One region of the Alteromonas sp. ABH4_456 genome, then DNA from elsewhere that is predicted to be linked to it. Evidence: predicted binding sites of a transcription regulator. Region 1 holds the regulator's gene; each other region holds the start of a gene.
The links. The regulator sigma-54, encoded in region 1, starts transcription at its own class of promoters, with help from an activator protein. The targets are predictions, from matches to a motif close to GTTGGCACGNNNNTNGNNT.

Region 1 (4,300 bases):
GCCAGCTGGTGGATGCTCAGAGAATCGGTATCAATATTCAAATCCGCTCTTTCCGCTACAGGCGCCAGCAGTTCACGTTCTGTCTGGATGGCATCTGACAATGACTTATTCAGTTTGGCCAGCGGGTGTAACCGCCGGGTTTCGCTGAACCGGCGCACCAGCATATCGTCACTTGCGTCAATATATACGATGGTGACAGTCCATGACTCCGGCAGGTAGTCGAGAATTTCAACCAGCTCAGAAGGCTCTTTAGGCAAGTTTCTGACATCAATACTCACAGCTACCTGCTCGTATTCATCGGCGACAGTGTGTGTCAGGGCTGGTAACAGATTAACCGGAATATTATCGACGCAGTAGTACCCCAGATCCTCAAGGGCACGAAGTGCTACTGATTTTCCTGAACCGGAACGTCCGCTGATGATGATTAACTTCACGCCGTTTCTCCTGAAGTCACGTGTTGTCGGTGCGTATTACACTAAGTTACTGTAATGCGCGAATAATATCATCACTTGTCTGAGCTTTGCGGATAGTTTTTATGGTTTCTTTATCGCTGAGTTTTCCGGCAACCATGGCCAGAGTTTGTAAATGCCCTTCGGTTTGTTCCTGAGGGACAAGCAGAGTAAAGAAAATATCCACAGGTTTGTTGTCGATAGCATCAAAATCGATGGCGGGTGTGCTGGTAACCACAATGGCGATAACTTTTTCCAGTCCGGCCAGGCGACCGTGGGGGAGGGCAATGCCGTTACCTATACCCGTGCTGCCCATTCGCTCACGGGCCAGCAGGCTACTTAATACGGTGGCTTCATCAACATCGGGGTTATTTTTAGCTGCAATCCCGCTGATGATTTCGAGAATGCGTTTTTTGCTATTGCACTGGACCGCACACTCGGTGCGGTCCAGGCTGACTATGGCTTGTATATCCATGAATTCAATTAGTGCTTTTTAAGCTTTTCCTTGTGTTTCAGGACCTGCCTGTCGAGTTTATCGACCATGCTGTCAATGGCAGCATACATGTCCTGATTTTCGGAAGAGGCGAAGACTTCCGCGCCGCTAAGATGAACCGTTGCTTCTGCTTTTTGGCTAAGCTTTTCAACATTTAAAATAACGTGCACATTTGATATGTGGTCAAAATGACGTTCCAGTTTGCTGAACTTAGTATCGACATAATTACGCAAAGAATCAGTGATCTCAATGTGATGACCAGAAAGGTTGATTTGCATATTTCGTCTTCCTTATTTTGAGCAGCCTTAAGTTAGATAAGGCTTTTGCGTTGGTTAGACGGCGGGATCGACAAGGATTCCCGGTACTTTGCTATTGTTCGCCGGGCAACCATAATGCCTTGATCGGCCAACAACGAAGCAATCTTGCTGTCACTCAGTGGCTTGCTTGGCTTTTCAGCGGCAACCAGCTTCTTAATCAGGGCGCGAATCGCTGTAGATGAACACTCACCACCTGATTCAGTGGCAACGTGGCTGGAGAAGAAATACTTCAACTCGAAAATACCACGGGGCGTGTGCATGTACTTCTGCGTTGTTACCCTGGAAATAGTAGATTCGTGCATATCTACCATTTCTGCGACATCATTCAGCACCATTGGTTTCATCATTTCAGGGCCATGCTCAAAAAAGCCCATCTGTTGCTGAACAATACAATTTGCTACTTTCAGCAGCGTATCGTTCCGGCTCTCAAGGCTCTTAATAAACCATTTTGCTTCCTGCATGTGAGAGCGGATAAATTGTGAATCACTGCTGTTTCTTGCTTTACGGCTCATTGCAGCATACTGCTGATTAACACTGAGCTTAGGCAGGCTGTCGGGGTTTAATTCTACAACCCAACGGCCATTTTTCTTAGCAACCGATACATCCGGAATGACATATTCGGGTTCTTTCGTAATTAATGCACTGCCCGGACGGGGATTAAGCGTTTGCAGCAAACGCATCGCTTCCCGTAACTGATCTTCTTTCAGGCGGGTTTTACGCATTAACGTACGGTAATCTTTACTGCCTAACAGATCGGAATGCTCTCTGAGCAGTAGTTTGGCTTCTTCCAGCCACGGTGTTTCCGGTGCAAATTGCGCCAGCTGAACTAACAAGCACTCCTGCGGTGTGCGGGAGCCGGAACCGAGAGGATCAAAAAGCTGAATACGTTTAAGTACGCACTCAACCTCATCTTCTTCTACGGGCTCTTCCATATCTTCACTGTTTACGCTTTGCAGAATGTCGTCAACTGTAACCGTTAGATAGCCGGACTCATCAATGGAATCGATGATCGCCAGCGCGATGGCGCGGTCTGTGTCAGAAAAAGGTGTCAGACGCATTTGCCACAGCAGATGGTCCTGAATATTTTCGGTGGTTTCACCCTGAAAGATTTGTTCATCATCACCACCGGAAGGGCCGGGCGCGGGGGCAGAAGACGCAGAAATGTACTCATCCCAGGTACTGTCGATGGGCAGCTCATCCGGTAAATCATTCTTTTCCAGTGCTTCACCGGTATCCATGCTGTCAGAAGACGAGGCTGATGCAGACTCTTGCATGCTGTCATCATTGTCGATGTTATTTTTCTCAATTACATCGTTGTCGGAGCTGTCGTCGACTTCCAGCAAAGGATTAGAATCGAGAGCTTCCTGAATTTCTTGTTGTAAGTCCAGCGTAGACAACTGCAATAGCTTGATCGCCTGCTGAAGCTGAGGCGTCATTGTTAGTTGTTGGCTAAATTTTAACTGTAAAGATGGTTTCATCTACGTCTTATATAAACTCTAAAAAGGACATCCGGTTGTAGCGGTGTGAGTGCCGGTGGCGAAATCTCCGCTAAATGCTCATCCCGATATCTTAACTATAGCCTGAATTGCTCACCAAGGTATACATCACGAACTTTTTGATTACTTAATACCTGTTCTGCGGTGCCCTGAGCAATCAGTTCTCCATGACTGACGATATAGGCCTCTTCACACACATCAAGGGTTTCCCTGACATTGTGGTCGGTGATGAGGATACCGATACCTCTGTCCCGTAAGTGCTGAATGATCTTCTTTATATCATTAACCGAAATCGGGTCAACTCCGGCGAAGGGTTCATCGAGCAAAATAAATTGCGGATTGGCTGCCAGTGCGCGGGCAATTTCAACCCGGCGGCGTTCGCCACCCGACAAACTCATACCTGTACTATTACGTATATGGTTAATATTAAATTCATCAAGTAGTGCATCCGCTTCCTGTTCACGTTGATGACTTTTTAAGTCTTTACGCGTCTGTAATATCGCCATGATGTTTTCATGTACGGTCAGCTTGCGGAAAATGGATGCCTCCTGGGGTAAATAGCCAATTCCCCGGCGGGCACGTTCGTGCATTGGCTGGTGCGTCAGCTCCTGCTCATCAATGAGGATTTTGCCTTTATCCAGCGGCACAAGACCCACAATCATGTAAAACGTTGTGGTTTTACCTGCACCGTTAGGACCCAGCAGACCTACTATCTGTCCGGTAGAAACCGATAAACTAACGTCACGGACGACCTGGCGTGATTTATACGACTTTGCCAGGTGAGTCGCACTCAGGGTTGCCATGTAACTCAGTTACCCTCGTTTTCGTTACTGTCTGAAGTCTTGTTCTCTTCCTTCAGCTCTTTAACTGTGTCAGGACGGAAAACCGTGGTTACCCGGCCGTTGCTGTTACTTTCACCGCCGGTTGCCAGAAGTTGCTCTTTTGACATGTCATAGGTGATGTTATCTCCCTGGACCATGCTGGTATCTTGCTGGATTTTCGCATCACCTTGCAAGGAAATAAGTTGTTTGGCTACTTCGTAGCGAATTTCATTTGCGCTGGCTTTTACTTTTGCGCCGTCATCCAGCGTTTGAGAATAAGTGGCTGGTTTTCCGCGGGCAATAAAAACCTCTTTCCCTTCGCCTTCACTGGCGATGGCTTCAACTTCATCTGCGGCAATGATGAGTGAACCCTGGGTGATCTTCACATCGTCTTTAAAAACCGATTTCTTCTTTTTACCGTCGATAAACTGTGACTTAGCATCCACGGTAATAGGCTTTTCAAAATCACCGGAGCCGGCCATTGCCTCACCGGCAGCAGCAAGCAGCGCTATTGCTGCGAAAAGGCTAACTGCCCGGGGAATAAATTGTCTGCACATGATCAATTAACTCATATTGTTGGGTACGCAGGTTTGCATTGAAACCGTTACTTTTAATGATGGTCTGTACACCGCGTATATCTACCGGCTGGTCTGAAGTCATGGTTTTGTCATCCAGATTCACCTTAATAAAATTGGTTGTGATAGTCTGGATAAACTCTTCAGGA
Region 2 (4,300 bases), on a different contig from region 1:
GGAAGTAGTTTTCAGGCACGGTGTGCATTTCCAGTTCGCCCACTTCAATCAGAGGGAAATCACCATGAGGCCACACTTTGGTGAGGTCGAAAGGGTTATAAGCCTGCTTCCCTGCCTCTTCTTCAGGCATCACCTGAATGTACAGAGTCCATTTAGGATATTTGCCGTCTTCGATGGCATTGATTAAGTCTTCCTGATAAGACTCACGGGTTTTACCTATGATCTCTTCAGCCTCATCATTGGTGTAATGCTCATGCCCCTGCTGTGTTTTAAAGTGGAATTTCACCCAGAAACGCTCGCCTTTGGCATTCCACATACTGAAAGTGTGTGAGCCGTAGCCGTTCATATACATAGGGTTCTTAGGAATACCACGGTCAGACATCAGAATGGTGACCTGATGCACAGACTCAGGTTGTCCGGCCCAGAAATCAAACATCGCTTCCGGGCTGCGAAGATTCGTTTTCGGATGGCGCTTCTGAGTTCGGATAAAATCCGGAAACTTAAACGCATCGCGGATAAAGAAGATTGGGGTATTGTTACCCACCATATCCCAGTTACCTTCTTCGGTATAAAACTTAAGACTGAAACCGCGTACATCACGCTCGGTGTCAGCAGCGCCTGATTCGCCGGCAACGGTAGACCAGCGACTCAGCACTTCGGTCTTTTTGCCAATCTCAGAGAACAGGTCGGCACAGGTGTACCGGGTAATGTCGTGGGTCACTGTAAATGTACCCTGCAAACCCCAGCCTTTGGCATGCACCGTACGCTCAGGAATACGCTCCCTGTTCTGGTGTGCCAGCTTTTCAACAAGTTGATAATCTGTCAGCAGAACCGGACCTCTTGCGCCCGCTGTTTTGCTGGTTTCGTTAGATTCGACGGGCGCGCCCGCGCTGGTGGTGAGAGTTGGTTTTTTACTCATAACGGTCTCCTGGGAAAAGCACGATAGTTGGTGTAACTATGCGTACAACAGAGAGCCGGAAAACGACCAATCTATTTTTTAATAGATGTTAATTATTTATTTCTATTAAACAGAAAAAACCCCGCAGATGCGGGGTTCAAATTTTGGTGAGTTGAGCATTATGCTTTTGTTATAGGTTGCCCAATCAAGTCTCCGTGTTGAAGATTAACGACCTGAAGTAAAGTCAGGATATGCTTCCAGACCACATTCAGCAACGTCAACACCTTCAAATTCTTCTTCTTCAGAAACCCGGATGCCCATTACAGCTTTCAGGATTACCCAAACAATCAGACTGGTTACGAATACCCATACAAAGATTGTAGCAGCACCTAACAGCTGACCACCGAAAGTAGAACCATCGTTAGTTACAGGCACCAGTAACAGACCTAACAGACCGACTACACCGTGAACAGAGATAGCACCTACAGGATCATCGATTTTCAGTTTGTCCAGGAACACGATGCTCAGAACAACCAGCAGACCACCTAAGGCACCGAACAGTGTTGCCATCAGAGGCGTTGGCGTTGAAGGTTCAGCAGTAATAGCTACCAGACCAGCCAGTGCACCGTTAAGAACCATAGTCAGGTCAGCTTTACCGAACATTACGCGGGCCAGCAGCAGAGCAGCAATTGCACCGCCGGCAGCGGCGGCATTGGTGTTCATGAATACAACCGCAACAGAGTTAGCACTTTCTACAGTAGCTGTTGCAAGAACAGAACCACCGTTGAAGCCGAACCAACCCATCCACAGAATGAATGTACCTAAAGTCGCCAGAGGCAGGTTAGCACCCGGGATAGCATTTACTTTGCCATCTGCAGTGTATTTACCCTTACGTGCGCCAAGTACCAGTACACCGGCTAAGGCTGCAGCAGCACCTGCCATGTGAACAATACCGGAACCTGCAAAGTCAGAGAAACCGTTGTCGCCCAGCACGTACATACCGAATACAGACTCACCGCCCCATGTCCATGCACCTTCCATTGGATAGATGAAACCAGTCATCACAACTGCGAATGCCAGGAAGGCCCACAGTTTCATACGCTCAGCAACCGCACCGGATACGATAGACATTGCAGTGGCAACGAATACTACCTGGAAGAAGAAGTCAGCTGAAGGTGCGTAGGTAGCCGGTTCTTCTGCAACACCTGTTGCACCGTCACCAACAATACCAGAAAGGAATAATGTGAAGTCACCACCGCCGTACATGATGCTGTAACCGCAGATCATATACATAGTACAGGCAATGGCATACAGCGCCACGTTCTTGGTCAGAATTTCAGTGGTGTTTTTAGCACGAACCAGACCCGCCTCAAGCATGGCAAAGCCGGCAGCCATCCACATGACTAACGCACCGCAAATAAGGAAATAGAAGGTATCTAATGCATACCCGAGTTCAAATGTGATTTCCATTGTTTTCTCCGCAATTTCTTATTGTGTTGTTTTACAGCGCGTCTGCGTCAGCTTCGCCGGTACGAATACGAACAGCATGTTCAAGGTCGTAGACGAATACTTTACCGTCACCGATCTTGCCCGTTTTTGCTGCGCCAACGATGGCTTCTACCAGACGATCAACCTGGTCTGCCTGAACAGCAACTTCCAGTTTTACTTTTGGTAAGAAATCCACCTGATATTCGGCGCCGCGATATAATTCAGTGTGTCCTTTTTGACGTCCAAACCCTTTCACTTCGGTAACGGTAAGACCGTCGATACCGATCTCTGAAATGGCTTCACGAACATCATCCAGCTTGAATGGCTTGATGATAGCTGTGACTAGTTTCATGTGTTGCTCCCAAATAATGGTTGTTTGTTTTCGCTTTTAGCGGGGGTTGCTGAAGTAAACCAAGTCCTATGCCACAAATTTTAATCTATAAAAAACAGATATTTATGCATTAAAACGAATGAAGAGCTTAAAAATTACGCACCATGATCGTGCGAAGGCAAAATAGCGCACCATAATTGGGCAGCCAAAATCGTGCTTGTGTAAAGACTGGGAACTTCATCTTATTTCAGCGGTCTTCTGTCGCGTATGGAAACCACGGACACCGCTTTCTTTGCCCCTCAAAGGCCAACTTTTGATCCACCCCGCTCAGGAAAGAAAAGCGGGGTCTTTGTCGTGTCTGTTATTATTCACCTTATATTGCTTGCCGCACTGGCGCTGATGGAAAGTAAGCGCGATATTCCGGAGCCCGTGGTCAGTAAACCCATCACGGCGACGTTAATCCGTCTGCCACAACCTCAGGCTGCCCGGGAACCGGACACACTACCGGAAACCATTCCGGAAGCACCGGCTACCGACAAGCCTGAACCTGAACTGGCCGCACCGGAGTCCAAACCAGCTCCGGAACAGGCAGCCCCGCCTGACATCAAAACACCGCCGGCAGTAAAAGTGCCGTTGCCGCAACAACCTGTGCAGCCTGAGACGTCAGAGCCGGTTCAACCGCCTGTGTCTTCTGTTATTGCGCAGCCGGCTGCGCCAACAGATTCAGGCACGGTTTCAACCAGACCGTCATTAACATCGCGCCGTGCTCTGGATGCTTTTTTCAGCCGGCAACAGGCTGCCAGTACACAGCAGGATGCTGAGCAGGTAGCCAAAGAACTCAGGCGGGCAAAAACGTCACCGGATATCAGCGATCCCCGCAAAGGCGCAGAAAAAGAAGCTCCTCTTGCCCCGCCCCCTGCCGTTGAAGTGGATTGCAGTAGTAAAACCACCCAAACCCTGGCATTTATTTCACGTTTTACCGGTGGGCGGGCGACCTGTTCAGACAGGGGCAAAGGGTTTGAGAAATTCATTGATGCGCGGATAAATAAAGGGGTCAAAGAAGAAGAGAATCAAAATTAGTCTGTATTGCGTATAAGGGCTTCTACAGATAACCTATGCCCCGATTCTTATTGAGGAAAACCTATGGCAGCCGCTAACTTACTCGCCCTGATTGATGATATCGCTACTTTGCTGGATGACATTTCCGCCATGTCTAAAGTGGCTGCGCAGAAAACTGCCGGGGTTCTGGGTGATGATCTTGCATTAAATGCCAACCAGGTTCAGGGAGTGCGTGCCGAAAGAGAACTGCCTGTGGTCTGGGCTGTGGCAAAAGGCTCGCTGCTCAACAAAGTGTTCCTGGTACCTGCAGCGCTGCTTATTTCTGCTTTTATTCCGGTTCTGATCACCGTCATGCTGGTCATTGGTGGTCTGTACCTGTGTTTCGAAGGGGCTGAAAAAGTATTGCACCGGCTTTTCCATAAAGAAGATGAAGCAGAGCGTGAAGCCAGAATTGAAAAACTCTCACAGGAAAATATTGATCTTGTGGCGCTTGAGAAAGACAAGATTAAAGGCGCCATCCGGAC
Region 3 (4,300 bases), on a different contig from region 1:
GAACGCAAACGCTGACGGTTCAGCCCATGGTGTACTGACAGGCAACCCTGGTCAGCTGACAAACGATTTCTTCGTTAATCTGCTGGATATGTCTACAGAATGGAAAAAGTCAGAAGATGATGCAGCCATTTATGTAGGTACAGACCGTACTTCAGGCGAACAGAAATGGACTGCCACACCGGTTGATCTGATTTTCGGTTCTAACACTGAGTTACGGGCCATTGCCGAAGTGTACGGCTCTGGAGATGCGAAAGAGAAGTTTGTTACCGACTTCGTAGATGCCTGGGTAAAAGTAATGCGCAACGATCGCTTTGATCTGAAACGTAGTTAATCCCTGCCCTCTTTATACCTCGTTAAACCATGCCCCCGCTAAGGGGGCATTTTTATTTCCCCGCTTATGAATGAACCTGTCAGCAGGTCTTCCCGTAAAACCTCCGGCAATCTGCACAATCAGGCAATCATTAGAGAGCATCTGGCATGCACAGCCCGGGTGTTTTTATTTAAAATTTCCGTTATCAGGATATGCCTGAGCATGTAACGACAAATGAGGCTCTAGTTATGAAAACAATTGGATATGCGGCTCACTCGTCAGACGCCCACATGGTTCCTTATCATTTCGAAAGACGGAATCTGCGCGACAATGACGTGGCCATCGAAATTCTTTATAGCGGCGTTTGCCACTCTGATCTTCACACCGTAAACGGCGACTGGGGCGACCAGCCTTATCCGTTAGTCCCGGGACACGAAATCGTCGGTAAAGTCATAGAAGTTGGCGCAGACGTTAAAAACTACAAAGTGGGCCAGCACGTAGCTGTAGGCTGTATGGTCGACAGCTGTCAGTCCTGCGACCAGTGTGACCACGGTGAAGAGCAATTTTGTCGCAATGGTATGACGCCCACTTACGGCGCACCGGACCGTATCAGCGGTGAAATTACCCAGGGCGGTTACTCAAAGCATATTGTCGTGCGCGAAGAATTCATTCTGAATGTACCGGAATCATTAGATCTGGCCCGTACTGCACCTATTCTCTGTGCTGGTATCACCACCTTTTCTCCTCTGCGTACCTGGGGCGTTAAAGAAGGCAGCCGCGTTGGCGTAATTGGCCTGGGTGGTCTGGGTCATATGGCGGTTAAACTGGCTGTGGCCATGGGCGCAGAAGTGACCGTTCTCAGCCGTTCAAATTCTAAGGAAGAGCAGGCAAAAGCGCTGGGCGCGAGTGGAATTCTGGCTTCTACTGACGAGAGCGCAATGCAGGAAGCTGGTTCATCATTTGATTTAATCATCGACACGGTGCCGGTTAAACATGATGTAGATGTTTATATGCCACTTCTCGACATTGACGGTACGCTGGCTATTGTTGGTCAGGTTGGCCCCATGGAAGATTTTATGACCATGCCGTTAGTAATGGGCCGCCGCCGCGTAGCAGGCTCTCTGATTGGCGGTATCAGGGAAACTCAGGAAGTACTGGATTTCTGTGCTGAGCACAACATTCACCCTGAATGTGTGATGATTAAAGCTGATGAAGTGAATGATGCATTCGCAAGCCTGGCAAAAGGTGACGTAGCCCACCGTTACGTGATTGATATGGCGAGTCTGGAAGTGTAAACCTTCGGACAGTCAAAAATAACAAAGCCCGCAAAATGCGGGCTTTTCTGTTTAGCTACGCTTTCTTCGGGTAAAGAAACCAGCCATAGCCAATGTAATCAATACCAGAGTGCCGGGCTCAGAAACACTTACCGGACCTGTCGCTCCATTTAACAAGTAGTTGATACTATTGGAGAGGAGAATATTACCATCAGATACATCATAAGTATCGAACAAGCCACTTAACAGTAATGAATTGCCACTATTTCCCTCAACAACTGCACAACCTGAACCCAACGTCCCCAGACATTGAGATGATGACGATGCTATCCAGCTACTGGAAAAAATACCCCAGCCCGGGTTTGCCAGCATAAGCGGTGAAGACAGACCCGCAAAAATGGGGTGTGAGTCAATCGCAATATTTGTCCCGTTTGTACCTGAACGACCCGAAGCTCCCAATAATGCAGATAAACCTGAATTATCAAGCCAGGTTGTACCTAGTATAGAGCCCCCGTTACCCAGGTAAGTATCAAGACCTGAGATACTGCTGAAAATATTGTTATTCTGTTCGCCAAGGATTACCAGATCCCAGCTTTGTGACGCAAGCTGAGTATTGAAGTCTGTCACCGACGTTACAGTTGTCGTTTGACCATCCACACCGGATAATGTTAGTGCGCCAGGTACAGACGATGTGGCAATAGTGTCATCTTCAAAATAAAGAACAGACGCAATTGATACTGATGTATGTCCTAAAATCAAAGCAAGTAATAATAGTGATTTTTGTATATTTAGTTTCATTTTCCACTTCCTGTATTAATCAAAACCTCACTTTTCCCTAACAAGATTCGAGCCAAAAAAATACCTTTGAAATTTCAGTTAGATAGATCATTGTTAATATTTAGTTGCAAAATAAACTGACAGTTAAAAATGCGATAATTGATAATTTAGAGACGAGAGCCCTAAATTTAAGAACAAAAAAGCCCTGCATTTGCAGGGCTTTACTTGAACGCTGTTATTGAGACTAATGAGAGAACTTATTCCCACTCAATAGTAGCAGGCGGCTTACCGGAGATATCGTAAACCACGCGGGAAATACCGTCGATTTCGTTGATGATACGGTTAGACACCTTACCTAAGAAATCGTACGGCAGGTGCGCCCAGTGTGCAGTCATGAAGTCGATGGTTTCAACCGCACGCAGCGATACAACCCAGTCGTATTTACGGGCATCACCCATTACGCCAACAGAACGTACCGGCAGGAATACGGTGAATGCCTGACTGACTTTGTGGTAAAGGTCGGCGTTATGCAGTTCTTCAATAAAGATGGCATCGGCACGACGCAGCAGGTCACAGTATTCTTTCTTGATTTCGCCCAGTACACGCACGCCCAGACCAGGGCCAGGAAACGGGTGACGATACAGCATGTCGTACGGCAGGCCGAGTTCAAGACCAATCTTACGTACTTCGTCTTTAAACAGTTCACGCAGCGGCTCAACCAGCCCCATCTTCATGTCTTCAGGCAGGCCGCCGACGTTGTGGTGGGATTTGATAACGTGGGCTTTACCGGTAGCAGAACCCGCAGACTCAATGACGTCAGGGTAAATGGTGCCCTGCGCCAGCCATTTGGCGTTGGTAAGCTTAGACGCTTCTTCATCGAACACGGCAACAAACTCGTTACCGATGATTTTACGCTTCTTCTCGGGATCGGCTTCGTCCGCCAGTCTCGCCAGGAAGCGATCTTCAGCATCCACCTTGATGATGTTCAGTCCAAAGTGGTCTCCGAACATATCCATTACCTGCTGACCTTCGTTTAAGCGCAACAGACCGTTGTCTACGAACACACATGTCAGCTTGTCCCCGATGGCACGGTGGATCAGCATGGCAACTACAGATGAATCCACACCGCCTGACAGGCCGAGGATCACTTCGTCATCGCCCACTTTTTCTTTAATACGGGCAATGGCGTCTTCGATAATCGCGCCTGGCGTCCACAGTTTTTCACAGCCACAGATGTCCATGACAAAGTGCGTTAGTAAGCGTTGGCCCTGACGGGTATGGGTCACTTCCGGGTGAAACTGTACACCATAGAAACGCTTTTCTTCGTTATACATAGCAGCATGAGGACATGAAGGTGTCTGTGCGATGGTTTCGAATCCTTCCGGAATCGTCGCTACTTTATCGCCGTGGCTCATCCACACGTCCAGCAGCGCATTACCGTTTTCACCGATATGGTCTTCAATCTGCGCCAGCAGATCGGTGGCTTTTAATACTTCAACCTGCGCATAACCGAATTCACGTTTATTAGAACCCTGTACGCTACCGCCCAGCTGTTCTGCCATGGTCTGCATGCCGTAACAGACACCCAGCACCGGAACACCGGCTTCAAACACATATTCCGGGGCGCGGGGTGAGTTCAGTTCAGTCACAGACTCCGGGCCGCCGGACAGGATGATACCGTCCGGGTTGAATCCGCGAATTTGTTCTTCGGTCACGTCCCACGCCCACAGCTCACAGTAAACACCGATTTCACGTACGCGACGTGCGATCAGTTGCGTGTACTGGGAACCGAAGTCCAGAATAAGTATTCGCTGGCTATGAATATTGGTAGTCATGTTTTTACCCGTTAAATAAAACAGAAAGGCTGGTAGAAATACCAGCCTGACAAAATACTAGTTTAGCGGCGATTAGCCCAAACGGTAGTTTGGCGCTTCTTTGG
Region 4 (4,300 bases), on a different contig from region 1:
TGGCGATTCTGTTTTTAAACATTAAGTGATATGGTGAAACGCAATGTTCGTGCCCAATTTAAATTAGAGGTGATGTATGTCAGGCATTCTTGATTCCGTTAACCAGCGCACGCAGTTAGTGGGGCAGAATAGGCTGGAGCTACTGTTGTTCAGACTCAACGGCCGTCAGCGCTTTGGTATTAACGTGTTCAAAGTGCGGGAGGTACTGCAGTGCCCGCCATTGACAGCAATGCCTAAATTGAATTCACTGGTACGGGGAATTGCGCATATCCGCGGGCAAACCATTTCTGTCATCGACCTGAGCATGGCAACAGGCGGCAGACGGATTGAAAACCTCGAAACAGCGTTTATCGTTATTGCAGAGTACAACCGCTCAGTACAGGGCTTTCTGGTTGGCGCGGTTGAACGCATTATCAATACGAACTGGGATGCCATTATGCCACCGCCGCAGGGGACGGGTCGCGCCAGTTATCTTACTGCCGTTACGGAAGTGGATAAAGAGCTGGTGGAAATTCTGGACGTAGAAAAAATTCTTAACGAAATTTCTCCCCTCAAAGCCGAGGTTAGTAAAGATGTTATCGCCGGGCTGGATACCACTGCTCAGGAAGATAAGATTATATTCATTGCCGATGATTCTTCAGTTGCCCGCAGTCAGGTGAAAAAAGCGCTGACGGCACTGGGACTGAAAATGGAGCTGGCTAAGAATGGCCTGGAAGCATTGAACCGTCTCAAAGAGATTGCTGCTGAAACCGGCGACGTTACAGATAAAGTGGGCGTACTGGTTTCCGATATAGAAATGCCGGAAATGGACGGATACACTCTGACGGCTGAAATTAAAAATACCCCTGAATTGCAGAAATTAAAAGTGGTTCTGCACACGTCGTTAAGCGGGGTATTCAATCAGGCGATGGTGCAAAAAGTCGGTGCCGATGATTTCATCGCAAAATTCCATCCTGATGAGCTTGCTACTGCTGTAGGTAAATGGTTGTCTAACTGATTGACGGGGCAAGGGAAGCTTGAAAAATAAAGAAGTGTCTGCCGACAGTTACCGTCAGTTCGGAACTTTTCTGCAGCAACAGTGTGGCATTTCATTAGGCGACAACAAGCAATATCTTGTCCGTAGCCGCTTGTCGTCTTTGATGTACGAATACGACTACGACAGCCTGGACGGATTGATTGCAGCAGTGGTACGCGGTGGGAACCGTAATTTGTTGCAATCCGTTCTGGATGCCATGACCACCAATGAAACCCTCTGGTTTCGTGATAATTATCCCTACGAATTACTTATTAATAATATCTTGCCGCAGTACGCCAGTGAAAATCGCCGGTTGCGGATCTGGAGTGCTGCCTGTTCCTCAGGACAGGAACCGTACTCCATCGCTATGTCAGTACTGGAATTTCAGCGGCAAAAAACCGGCGCTTTAAGAGCAGGGGTGGAAATTACCGGCACAGATTTGTCGTCGGCCATGCTGGAGAAGTGCAACAAAGGTGTGTATGACGAACTTTCTCTGGCCCGCGGGTTATCGGCAGAACGCCGTCAACGCTATTTCTCTCCCAACAGTGAGGGGATGGTTCAGGTCAATGAGGAAGTACGCAGAATGGTTTCTTTTAAAAGCCTGAATCTGCTGCACAGTTATACAGCACTGGGTCGCTTCGACATCGTATTTTGCCGTAATGTACTGATTTATTTCCCGGCAGATGTGAAACAAAAGATACTGCAACAAATTGCCGCCCAGATGCAGCCCGGGGGGATTTTGTTCCTCGGTGCTTCCGAATCTATCGGTGAAGCCGGATCTCACTTTACCATGGTGAAGTGCCATCCCGGCCTTTACTATCAAAGAAATAAATAATCCTCCGATGCCCCGCCCGGGGCGTCAAAAAATACTTGGCACTTCATTTGCAAAGTTTTCAACAATAAGAAAACGACGATTCACACTCTGAGTCTCTTTTTAATTCGATGTTGTTGAAATCTTTGCCTGTGGAGTGTTTTACATGGCCATCAACCTAGACAATCTGACCGGTTTCCATAAAAAAGCGCTGGATATCAGAGAGCAGAAGATGGAAGTGATTGCCGGTAATCTGGCAAACGCAAACACCCCCGGCTACAAAGCCCGCGATATAGACTTTAAGCAAGCCATGGAAAGCGCCCGCAGTGAACAGCGCCAGGGTTCTTTGCAACGCACTCATGAAAATCACATTGGTGGCGGTCTCAATATCAACAGCTTCGACATCGATTATCGAATCCCAAATCAGCCCGACACCGGGGACGGCAACACCGTTGAAGTGCAGGCTGAAAGAAATGCCTTTCTGGATAACGGAATGAGATACCAGGCAACCCTGCAATTTCTCGAAGGAAAACTGAAAGGTATGAAGAAGGCCTTAAGTGGAGGGCAAAGTTAATGAGCCTGTTTAATGTCATGTCCATTTCCGGTACCGGTATGGAAGCAGAAAGTGTCCGTCTGAACACCACCGCCAGTAACATAGCTAATGCTAACAGCGTCAGCAGCAGTTACGATGAAACCTACAAGGCACGCTATCCGGTTTTCGCCGCAGAACTTGCCAGAGCATCTGATGAACAGAGCAAAGGCGTGGGTGTTGAGGTTAAAGGCGTAGTGGAGAGCGATGCACCTCTGCAAATTGAGTATGCACCGAACAATCCCATGGCTGATGAAAACGGTTATATCTACAAGCCCAACGTCAACATTGTCGAAGAAATGGCAAATATGATGTCCGCTTCGAAAGGCTACGAAACAAACGTTCAGGTTGCTGATACAACCAAACGTATTTTCCGTCAGGTACTGCAGCTTGGTCGCGGTCAGTAACCGCGCTGAGCAGAGGGTATTTTCGTGAGTACTATTTCAAATACGACCGGCTTAAATTCAGAGCTCTACTGGCAGGAAGAAGGTGTAGCCGTTGCCGATGGCAGCGAACAGCGCCTGACTCAGGAAGACTTCTTCTCACTGCTTACAGAGCAGCTGGCGAATCAGGATCCAACTAAACCGGTGGACAATGATCAGATGGTTGCCCAGATGACATCTTTCACGATGGCAGACGGGATCTCCCAGTTGAATGAAAAGTTCGAATCCTTTGCCGCGTCTATGACCTCCAATCAGGCATTGCAGGCTTCCAGTCTGATTGGTCAGCAGGTGCTGGTGGAAGGTAATGTGGGCTACATGGCAGAAGAAGGTGCCGGCTTCAGTGGTGTACTCGTTAACGATCAGACCGTGCAGGATCTGAAGATCACCATCGAAAATCAATATGGTGAAATTGTTAAGACCATTGATGCAGGAACGCAGGCGGCAGGAAATATCCAGTTTAACTGGGACGGAACAGACACAAACGGCAATCCTATGCCGGCCGGAGAATATGTGGTTAATGCTAACGGCACCGTCGACAATGAAGGGACAACCGTTCCTACTGCTATTAACCGGCAGGTAGGCAGTGTCAGCATGACTGGCAGCAGTCAGGGCATTATTTTGAATTTGGCGGGTGATGTGAGTATCAACCTCAGCGACGTCATCCAGATAGGCAGTTAACAGGAGAAAGAGTTATGTCTTTTAATATTGCACTTAGTGGCGTTGCAGCCGCGCAGAAAGATCTCGACGTAACCGCCAATAACATCGCGAACGTCAACACGGTGGGCTTTAAAGAATCCCGTGCGGAATTTGGTGATGTCTATGCATCGTCATTGCTGGCAGGCGGTAAAACAAAAGTTGGTGACGGTGTTTTGACACAAGATGTGGCACAGCAGTTTTCTCAGGGTAGTTTACAGTTTACTAATACTTCTCTGGATCTTGCGATCACAGGTAACGGCTTCTTTGCCACGGTGCCTGAAATCACATCACGGGACTTCTCATTTACCCGTGCCGGACAGTTCAAGCTGGATGAAGATAACTTCGTTGTGAACAGTAACGGTGACAACTTATTAGGGTTTCCGGTAAATACAGATGGCACAAGTTCATCTGTAGCATTAAGTACTACTATCCCCGTACGCATTCCTGACTCATCCGGTTCGCCGCAACAAACAAGCGAAGTGGATATCCGGATGAACCTGCCGGCAGGGGATCAGGCACTAGACCCTACATTATTTAATCCGGACGATCCGCTGACTTATAACGCGGCCACATCAGTCACCGTTTACGATTCACTGGGTGACAGCCATGTAATGACTTACTATTTCATCAAAGACCCGGCGGCTACAACCACTAATGACTGGTATGTTGCTACTGCCATTGATGACAATCTCGTCGATCTGGTGAACTCTGACGGGACTAACTCAGACCCGGCAACGGCTACGAAC

Region 2: a site for sigma-54 is predicted at 2,796-2,814, ahead of glnK (P-II family nitrogen regulator). Genes of this name have one in related genera too.
Region 3: a site for sigma-54 is predicted at 2,421-2,439, ahead of ACXAG2_RS15270 (PEP-CTERM sorting domain-containing protein). Genes of this name have one in related genera too.
Region 4: a site for sigma-54 is predicted at 1,885-1,903, ahead of flgB (flagellar basal body rod protein FlgB). Genes of this name have one in related genera too.

What each region holds. Positions count from the first base shown of each region.
Region 1 covers NZ_JBSWXO010000003.1:363,051-367,350, forward strand. The annotation lists gene rapZ (RNase adapter RapZ) at 1-434, opposite strand, end outside; gene ptsN (PTS IIA-like nitrogen regulatory protein PtsN) at 481-924, opposite strand; gene hpf (ribosome hibernation promoting factor) at 933-1,220, opposite strand; gene ACXAG2_RS06940 (RNA polymerase factor sigma-54) at 1,253-2,737, opposite strand; gene lptB (LPS export ABC transporter ATP-binding protein) at 2,833-3,558, opposite strand; gene lptA (lipopolysaccharide transport periplasmic protein LptA) at 3,564-4,133, opposite strand; gene lptC (LPS export ABC transporter periplasmic protein LptC) at 4,102-4,300, opposite strand, start outside.
Region 2 covers NZ_JBSWXO010000009.1:69,423-73,722, reverse strand. The annotation lists gene ACXAG2_RS14345 (catalase) at 1-919, opposite strand, end outside; gene ACXAG2_RS14340 (ammonium transporter) at 1,124-2,368, opposite strand; gene glnK (P-II family nitrogen regulator) at 2,400-2,738, opposite strand; gene ACXAG2_RS14330 (hypothetical protein) at 3,072-3,797, shown strand; gene ACXAG2_RS14325 (DUF808 domain-containing protein) at 3,861-4,300, shown strand, end outside.
Region 3 covers NZ_JBSWXO010000010.1:48,358-52,657, forward strand. The annotation lists gene katG (catalase/peroxidase HPI) at 1-331, shown strand, start outside; gene ACXAG2_RS15265 (NAD(P)-dependent alcohol dehydrogenase) at 559-1,605, shown strand; gene ACXAG2_RS15270 (PEP-CTERM sorting domain-containing protein) at 1,657-2,382, opposite strand; gene guaA (glutamine-hydrolyzing GMP synthase) at 2,619-4,196, opposite strand; gene guaB (IMP dehydrogenase) at 4,269-4,300, opposite strand, start outside.
Region 4 covers NZ_JBSWXO010000004.1:143,464-147,763, forward strand. The annotation lists gene ACXAG2_RS08105 (chemotaxis protein CheV) at 77-997, shown strand; gene ACXAG2_RS08110 (CheR family methyltransferase) at 1,017-1,850, shown strand; gene flgB (flagellar basal body rod protein FlgB) at 1,993-2,400, shown strand; gene flgC (flagellar basal body rod protein FlgC) at 2,400-2,822, shown strand; gene ACXAG2_RS08125 (flagellar hook assembly protein FlgD) at 2,847-3,536, shown strand; gene flgE (flagellar hook protein FlgE) at 3,551-4,300, shown strand, end outside.